DNA from 2 places in the Salipiger bermudensis genome. Region 1 is predicted to be linked to the other one. Evidence: riboswitches for the same ligand, from Rfam matches in the RefSeq annotation. Region 1 holds a riboswitch; the other holds the start of a gene.
The links. A riboswitch is a leader RNA that binds a small molecule or an ion and turns the genes downstream of it on or off. The one in region 1 is predicted to bind cobalamin.
Positions count from the first base shown of each region.

Region 1 (3,482 bases):
GCGCCGCCACCGCGCCGCCGGTGTCGCAGAGAAGCGCCAGCCGCCGCAGGGTCGAGCCCGGCAGGGTCGAGACCGCATCGAGCTGCGCATCCTCGCGCCCGTCGGCGGGAAGCACCGCCAGCGCGATCCCTCGTTGCTGCGCCAGCACCCGCACCTGCGCCAGACCGTAGGACCAGTAGGGCATCCCGCCGATCAGCCGGATCAGGATGCCCTTCGCGCCCGCCAGCGTCTGCTCGACATAGGTGTCGACCGACAGCGGATGCTTCAGCGCCGCGAGATTGGCCAGCCGCAGCTCCGGCAGGCCGCCAGCCGCCCGGTGCCACGCCTCAGCGAAGGCCCCGAGATCGCTGTCGGAGAACGACAGCACCACCAGATCCGCCGGGCTCTGCCCGAGATCGGTGGGGGTCTCGCTTTCCTCGAGCCCGTGGCTTTCGCGGAAGATGACGTGCATGGCGGGCGGGCCTTACTCGGCGGGTTGGCGGACGGTGCCGAGCGCCGCCTCGATCACGTCGCGGCGGATGTCGTCATGCTCGGCGATCACCACCAACCGGCCCTGCCGCGCCTCGCCCGCGCCCCAAGGCCGGTCGAACTGGTGACGCACCCGCGCACCGACCGCCTGCACGAGCAGGCGCATCGGCTTGCCCGCCACCGCGGCATAGCCCTTGACCCGCAGGATGTTGTGCTCGCGCGCGAGCCCCTCGATGGCGCGGACGAGGGCGGCGGGATCCGACAGCTCGGGGAGCTCCACCGCGATCGAGTCGAACTCGTCGTGGTCGTGGTCATGCGGGGTGTCGTGGTGGCTCGGGCGCGCCGCCATGTCATCCTCGGCCGCCGCCTCGAGCCCGAGGATCACGCGGGCATCGACCACGCCCTCGGCCACCTCGATCACCGGGATCGGGCGCGGCGCCTCGGCGGCGATGATCTCCCTGGCGCGCGCGACGCCGTCGGGACCGGCGAGATCGGGCTTGGTCAGCAGCACGATGTCGGCGCAGGCGATCTGGTCCTCGAACACCTCCGACAGCGGGGTCTCGTGATCGAGGCTGTCATCGGCGGCGCGCTGCGCGTCGACCCGCGCCACGTCGGGCGCGAAACGCCCCGCCGCCACCGCCTCGGCGTCGGCCAGCGCGATCACGCCGTCGACGGTGATCCGCGAGCGGATGTCGGGCCATTCGAACGCCTTCAGGAGCGGCTTCGGCAGCGCCAGCCCCGAGGTCTCGATCAGGATGTGATCGGGGCGCGGCTCGAGCGCCATCAGCGCCTCAATGGTGGGGATGAAGTCATCCGCCACGGTGCAGCAGATGCAACCGTTCGACAGCTCCATGATGTTCTCGGCCGGGCAGTCGGGGATCGCACACCCCTTGAGGATCTCGCCATCGACGCCCACATCGCCGAACTCGTTGACCACCACTGCAAGGCGCTTGCCGCCGGGGGTCTTCATCAGCTCGGTGATCAGCGTGGTCTTGCCGGAGCCGAGAAAGCCGGTGATCACGGTGACGGGCAGCTTGCTGAGGTCGCTCATTGGTCGGTCTCCTGAACGGGGTCTGGAAAGGTCGCGGGCGGCACGCGCGCCACGCAGTTGCGCTTGAAATGCTCCGGACGCTCGCGCCACGGGATCAGCCCGTCGGCGGTGGCGTGATAACGGCCGGCGCCGTCGAGCAGCGTCTCGGCATGGGCCTCGTCGTCGAGCTGCCCGTAGACATAGGTCCACCGGCCCGCGCCGCGCAGCGCCACGGTGCAGCCCGCCTCGCAGTTTTGCAGGCACTCCACGGCGCGCAGCCGCACCCCCTCGGGGGGCCCGAGCGCGCACAGCCGGTCGTAGAGGCGGCGCCCCGGACGGCGGTCATCGGCGGGCGCCTCGGCGCCGCGGCGGCACTTGACGCAAACGAGGAGCTCGCTCTCGGCGCTGGATTGTGGATCGTTCTGCACAGGCCTCTCCGCTGGTGTCGGCAAAGGCATGCGAGCAGGATCACCCCCGGCATGAACCGGCGGCATGAACCCGTCCCCGGCACACCCCGTCCGGTCTTGGTGTCGTCTTGCGCTGGCAGGTCTCCCGGCTTGCGGATGCAGGATGGCAGCGCCATCCAGCGGCCCCCCTGCCTTCCCGGCGCGAGGCCAGTGGCGGTGGAGGACCTTTCCGGTCACGGTCGCGGGGGCGGCTGCGCTTGACCCGGTTTCCCGGGCTGGCGCATTCCCTTTTCACCTGTTTACACAGGCACCAGCGTGGTGCCAGATGCGCCGCAATTTCCGCCCTTGTCAAGCGAAGGAGCTTCCGGTGAGCGACGAGACACCCGCCGACGAAAACGCCCGTCACAAAGAAAAGATGAAGAAAATCAAGGCCGCCCGCGACAGAATGATGCAGGGAAAGACCGAGGAGAAAGGCCTGATCATCGTCCATACCGGCCCCGGAAAGGGCAAGTCCTCCTCGGGCTTCGGGATGATCATGCGCTGCATCGGGCATGGCATGCCCTGCGCCGTGGTCCAGTTCATCAAGGGCAACTGGGTCACGGGCGAAGCCGAGTTCCTGCGCAACCGCTTCTCCGAGGAATGCCGCTTCTTCATCTCCGGCGAGGGCTTCACCTGGGACACGCAGGATCGCGAACGCGACATCGCTGCGGCGCGGAACGGCTGGGAGATCGCCAAGGCCCAGATCCGTGACCCCGAGATCCAGTTCGTGCTGCTTGACGAGATCAACATCGCGCTGCGCTACGATTACCTCGACATCGACGAGGTGGTGGATTTCCTCCTCACCGAGAAGCCGCCGATGACCCATGTCTGCCTGACCGGGCGCAACGCCAAGCCCGAGCTGCTCGAGGCGGCCGACCTCGTGACCGAGATGACGCTGCTCAAGCACCCGTTCAAGGATGGGGTGAAGGCACAGAAGGGCGTCGAGTTCTGAGACCGCACGCGGCGCGCAACGCACCGGACAACTGGCGGCGGTGAGAGGCTTTCCCGCCCCGTCCGGTCATGTCGGCGGACAACCGGATCGCCGCGACCCGCTCGGCCAGCTCGAAGCCGTCGAGCCGGGGCAGATACATGTCGAGGATGGCGCAGCCCGCAACCGCAGGTTTACGCCTCCTCCCGAAGCGCAAGAGGCCGCCACTTGTCGTCGGTTCGCGCCCGCCAGAACGACGCACATGGCCAGCGCGCACCGGCCTCGGCATAGAGCAGGCGGCGCGTGGCGGTCTCGGCGCTGCGGGGCGGCAACGGCACCGGTTCCGGAGCAAGTCCAAGATAGACACGCGCGGCCTCCCGCCCGTCCGACAGCGCCCGCGCGAGACCAAGGCCCGACAGCGGATCGGACGCCGCGTGCGCATCCCCCAGTCCCCGCCAGCCCGCGCCGCCCGCGAGGTGCTCGCCCGGGCTGCCGCAGGGCACGGTGCAGCGGGTGCACTCGGAAAGGCCGCCGATCCGAGCGTTCGTCGCGGGGGCGCGGCCAAGGGCACTCTCCCAAACCGCGCCGGTCATGCGGTCGGTGACGAACC
Region 1 is NZ_JAEKJV010000003.1:76,781-80,262, forward strand. Features, by position in the region: gene cobN (cobaltochelatase subunit CobN) at 1-451, opposite strand, end outside; gene cobW (cobalamin biosynthesis protein CobW) at 464-1,519, opposite strand; gene JF542_RS05225 (DUF1636 family protein) at 1,516-1,926, opposite strand; cobalamin riboswitch at 2,024-2,235, opposite strand; gene cobO (cob(I)yrinic acid a,c-diamide adenosyltransferase) at 2,231-2,896, shown strand; gene JF542_RS05235 (FAD-dependent oxidoreductase) at 3,067-3,482, opposite strand, start outside.

Region 2 (3,482 bases), on a different contig from region 1:
CTCGGTGATCGAGGCCTCCGAACCCCTCAGCCGCTGCAACGCCCGCTCCAGCCGCAGGTCGAGATAAACCTTGAGCGGCGTCTGTCCCAGATCCGCGAGGAAGCGCCGCTCGAGCGTGCGCCGCCCGACGCCAAGCTCGCGCGACAGCTCTTCGACGGTCTTCGGATGCTCGAGGTTCTGCTGCATCCTGAGCACCGCACGCTTCACCAGCGCATCGCCGGCGCGCCGCGCCGTGGCCTGTCCGGGCTGCGGGCGCTCGCCGCTCATCGCTTCCTCGATCATCATGATGTTGAGGCTCTTGATCGCGGCGTTCTGCCCGACATGGCGCTGCACGAGGAAGGCCGCGAGATGCGCCGCCCCGTGCCCGCCGGAGCAGGTCAGCCGGTCGCGGTCGACCACGAAAATCTGGTCCGAGATCGGCGTCTCGGCCTCGAACTGGTCGAGAAAGTCCTGGTGGTGGAACCAGCTTACACAGCAGCGGTAGCCCTTGAGCAGACCGAGCCTTTGCAGGATGAACACGCCGGTACAAAGCCCAACCAGCGGCACCCCGGCTGCGGCCTGCCGCTGCAGGAAGGCCTGCGCCTCGCCCCCCAGCGCGGCACTGTCGCCGATCAGCCCGCCCACCACGACGACATAATCGTAGCGCCCGGCATGGCGCAGGCGCTTTTCCGGCTGCACCCGCACGCCACAGGAGGAGCGCACCGCCTCGAGACTGTCCGACAGCACCACCCAGTCGCAGAGGATCGGGCGCGAGTGGTCGGCCTCGTCGGCGGCAAGGCGGAGCACATCAACGAAGTTGGCGAAGGCCGAGAGGGTGAAGCGGTCGGCCAGAACGAAGGCGACGCTCAGACGCTTGGCAGGGATCTTGGCGGGGCTGGCCATGTCGGCATCCTTCACAGCGGATGGCGCAAATCTACAGGATCGGAAGGTGCCGGGCAATGCGCCTCGGTGGCAGCTTTTGGACGCCGCCGCGCCATCGCCTGCCCGCGGGGGGGGACGATCCCCCTTCCGAGCCTCTCGATTTATCCCGGTCAAGTCCGAAAGACCTATATCCTGCAGACCCGGCCTCCCCAAATCGCCAGCCCGTCGAGGCAGGCAGGCGATGGCGCGACTGCCTTCGGCCTGTGTTCCGCGCCAGAGCGGGACTCAAACAATGCGACGCGCCGGAGACACGAGACCCGGCCCCATGCCCGCCCATAAATAAGGCACCCGATCTCCACGTCCGGAGCGAAAAAATCCGCCCCCAAATCACCCGAATCCCAGCCCTGCAAGGCCACACAAGCTCTTGTGCCCGGAACCGTTGCACAACTGCATATTGACGCACCTTGGGCCGCATGATCTAGATATAGGTGCTTCAGGTGCTCGGCGGAATCATCCGCCGGCAAGAGGGAAGCCGGTGAAAAGCCGGCACTGCCCCCGCAACTGTAAGCGGCGCGCGAGGCCGATCATGCCACTGGGGCTGCCACCCCGGGAAGGCCGGCCAAGCGGGACCCGCCGTGAGTCAGGAGACCTGCCGGAAGCAACAGGATTTGACCACGAACGGTGGGTTCGGGGCGTGTCACAGGACCGGAGCGGCACAGGCCGCGCCGTCCGGTCGCGTCCCTGCCCGCCAGCCACAAAGAGGACGCCGCCCATGTCGATCATCGTCTATTCCAAGCCCGCCTGCGTGCAGTGCACCGCCACCACCCGTGCGCTCGACGCCCGTGGCCTGCCCTATGACGTGGTGGACCTCACCGAGGATGCCGACGCGATGGCCCGCGTGACCGAGCTCGGCTACCGCCAGGCGCCCGTGGTGATCGCCGGTGAGGACCACTGGTCGGGCTTCCGCCCCGACATGATCGGCGCGCTCGCCTCCTGAGCCATGCCGGGGATCGTCTACTTCTCCTCGGCCAGCGGCAACACCGCGCGCTTCGTGGACGGGCTCGGGATGCTGGCCAGCCGCATCCCGGTCTCGCCCAAGGCGGTGCTGGGACGCATTCCCGAGGAGTTCGTGCTGATCTGCCCCACCTATGCCGACGGTGAAGGCCGCGGCGCGGTGCCCAAACAGGTCATCCGCTTCCTGAACGATCCCGACCACCGCCGCCGCCTGCGCGGCGTCATCGGCGGCGGCAACCGGAACTTCGGGGCCACCTATGGCCTCGCCGCCGATGTCATCGCCAAGAAATGCTCCGTGCCCCTGCTCTACAAGTTCGAGCTCGCTGGCACGCTCACCGACATTGCCCGCGTCAAAGACGGGCTGCACGCCTTCTGGGGGACCGAATGCTTGACCGCATGAGCGAGACGCTCGATTACCACGCGCTGAATGCGATGCTGAACCTCTACGATGACGAGGGCCACATCCGTTTTGACGCCGACCGCATGGCCGCGCGGCAGTACTTTCTGCAGCACGTCAACCAGAACACGGTGTTCTTCCACTCGCTCGACGAGAAGCTCGATTACCTCGTCGAGGAGGGCTACTACGAGGCCGAGGTGCTCGAGGCCTATCCGCGCGCCTTCCTGCAGCAGATCTGGGACGCCGCCTTCAAGAAGAAGTTCCGCTTCCCGACCTTCCTCGGCGCGTTCAAGTACTACACCTCCTACACGCTCAAGACCCGCGACGGGAAACGCTTCCTCGAGCGCTACGAGGACCGTGTCGTGATGGTGGCGCTGGCGCTGGCGCGCGGCGATCAGGACCTTGCCATGTCGTTCATGGAAGAGATCCTGTCGGGCCGCTTCCAGCCGGCCACGCCCACTTTCCTCAACGCCGGCAAGAAGAGCCGCGGCGAGCTGATCTCGTGCTTCCTGCTCCGGCTCGAAGACAACATGGAAAGCATCGGCCGCGGCATCAACTCGGCGCTGCAACTGTCGAAGCGCGGCGGCGGCGTCGCCCTCATGCTGACCAACATCCGCGAGCACGGCGCGCCCATCAAGGGCATCGAGAACCAGTCCTCGGGGGTGATCCCGATCATGAAGCTGCTCGAAGACAGCTTCTCCTACGCCAACCAGCTCGGGGCCCGTCAGGGCGCGGGGGCGGTCTATCTCAACGCCCACCACCCCGACATCCTGCGCTTCCTCGACACCAAGCGCGAAAACGCCGACGAGAAGATCCGCATCAAGACGCTGTCCCTCGGCGTGGTGATCCCCGACGTGACCTTCGAGCTCGCCAAGCGCAACGAGCCGATGTACCTGTTCTCGCCGCATGACGTGGAAAAGATCTACGGCGTGCCGTTCTCGGAAATCTCGGTCACCGAGAAATACGACGAGATGGTCGAGGACAAGCGCATCCGCAAGACCAAGATCAACGCTCGCTCGTTCTTCCAGACGCTGGCCGAGATCCAGTTCGAGAGCGGCTATCCCTACATCATGTTCGAAGACACGGTGAACCGGATGAACCCGATCGACGGGCGGATCACCATGTCGAACCTTTGCTCTGAGATCCTGCAGGTCAACGAGGCCTCGGAATACAACGAGGACCTGAGCTATGCCCGCATGGGCACCGACAT
Region 2 is NZ_JAEKJV010000019.1:76,247-79,728, forward strand. Features, by position in the region: gene JF542_RS20625 (GlxA family transcriptional regulator) at 1-882, opposite strand, end outside; cobalamin riboswitch at 1,340-1,532, shown strand; gene nrdH (glutaredoxin-like protein NrdH) at 1,634-1,858, shown strand; gene nrdI (class Ib ribonucleoside-diphosphate reductase assembly flavoprotein NrdI) at 1,862-2,275, shown strand; gene nrdE (class 1b ribonucleoside-diphosphate reductase subunit alpha) at 2,260-3,482, shown strand, end outside.
Region 2: it holds a riboswitch for cobalamin, as region 1 does, so the genes downstream of both, nrdH (glutaredoxin-like protein NrdH) here and JF542_RS05225 (DUF1636 family protein) in region 1, are expected to answer to the same signal.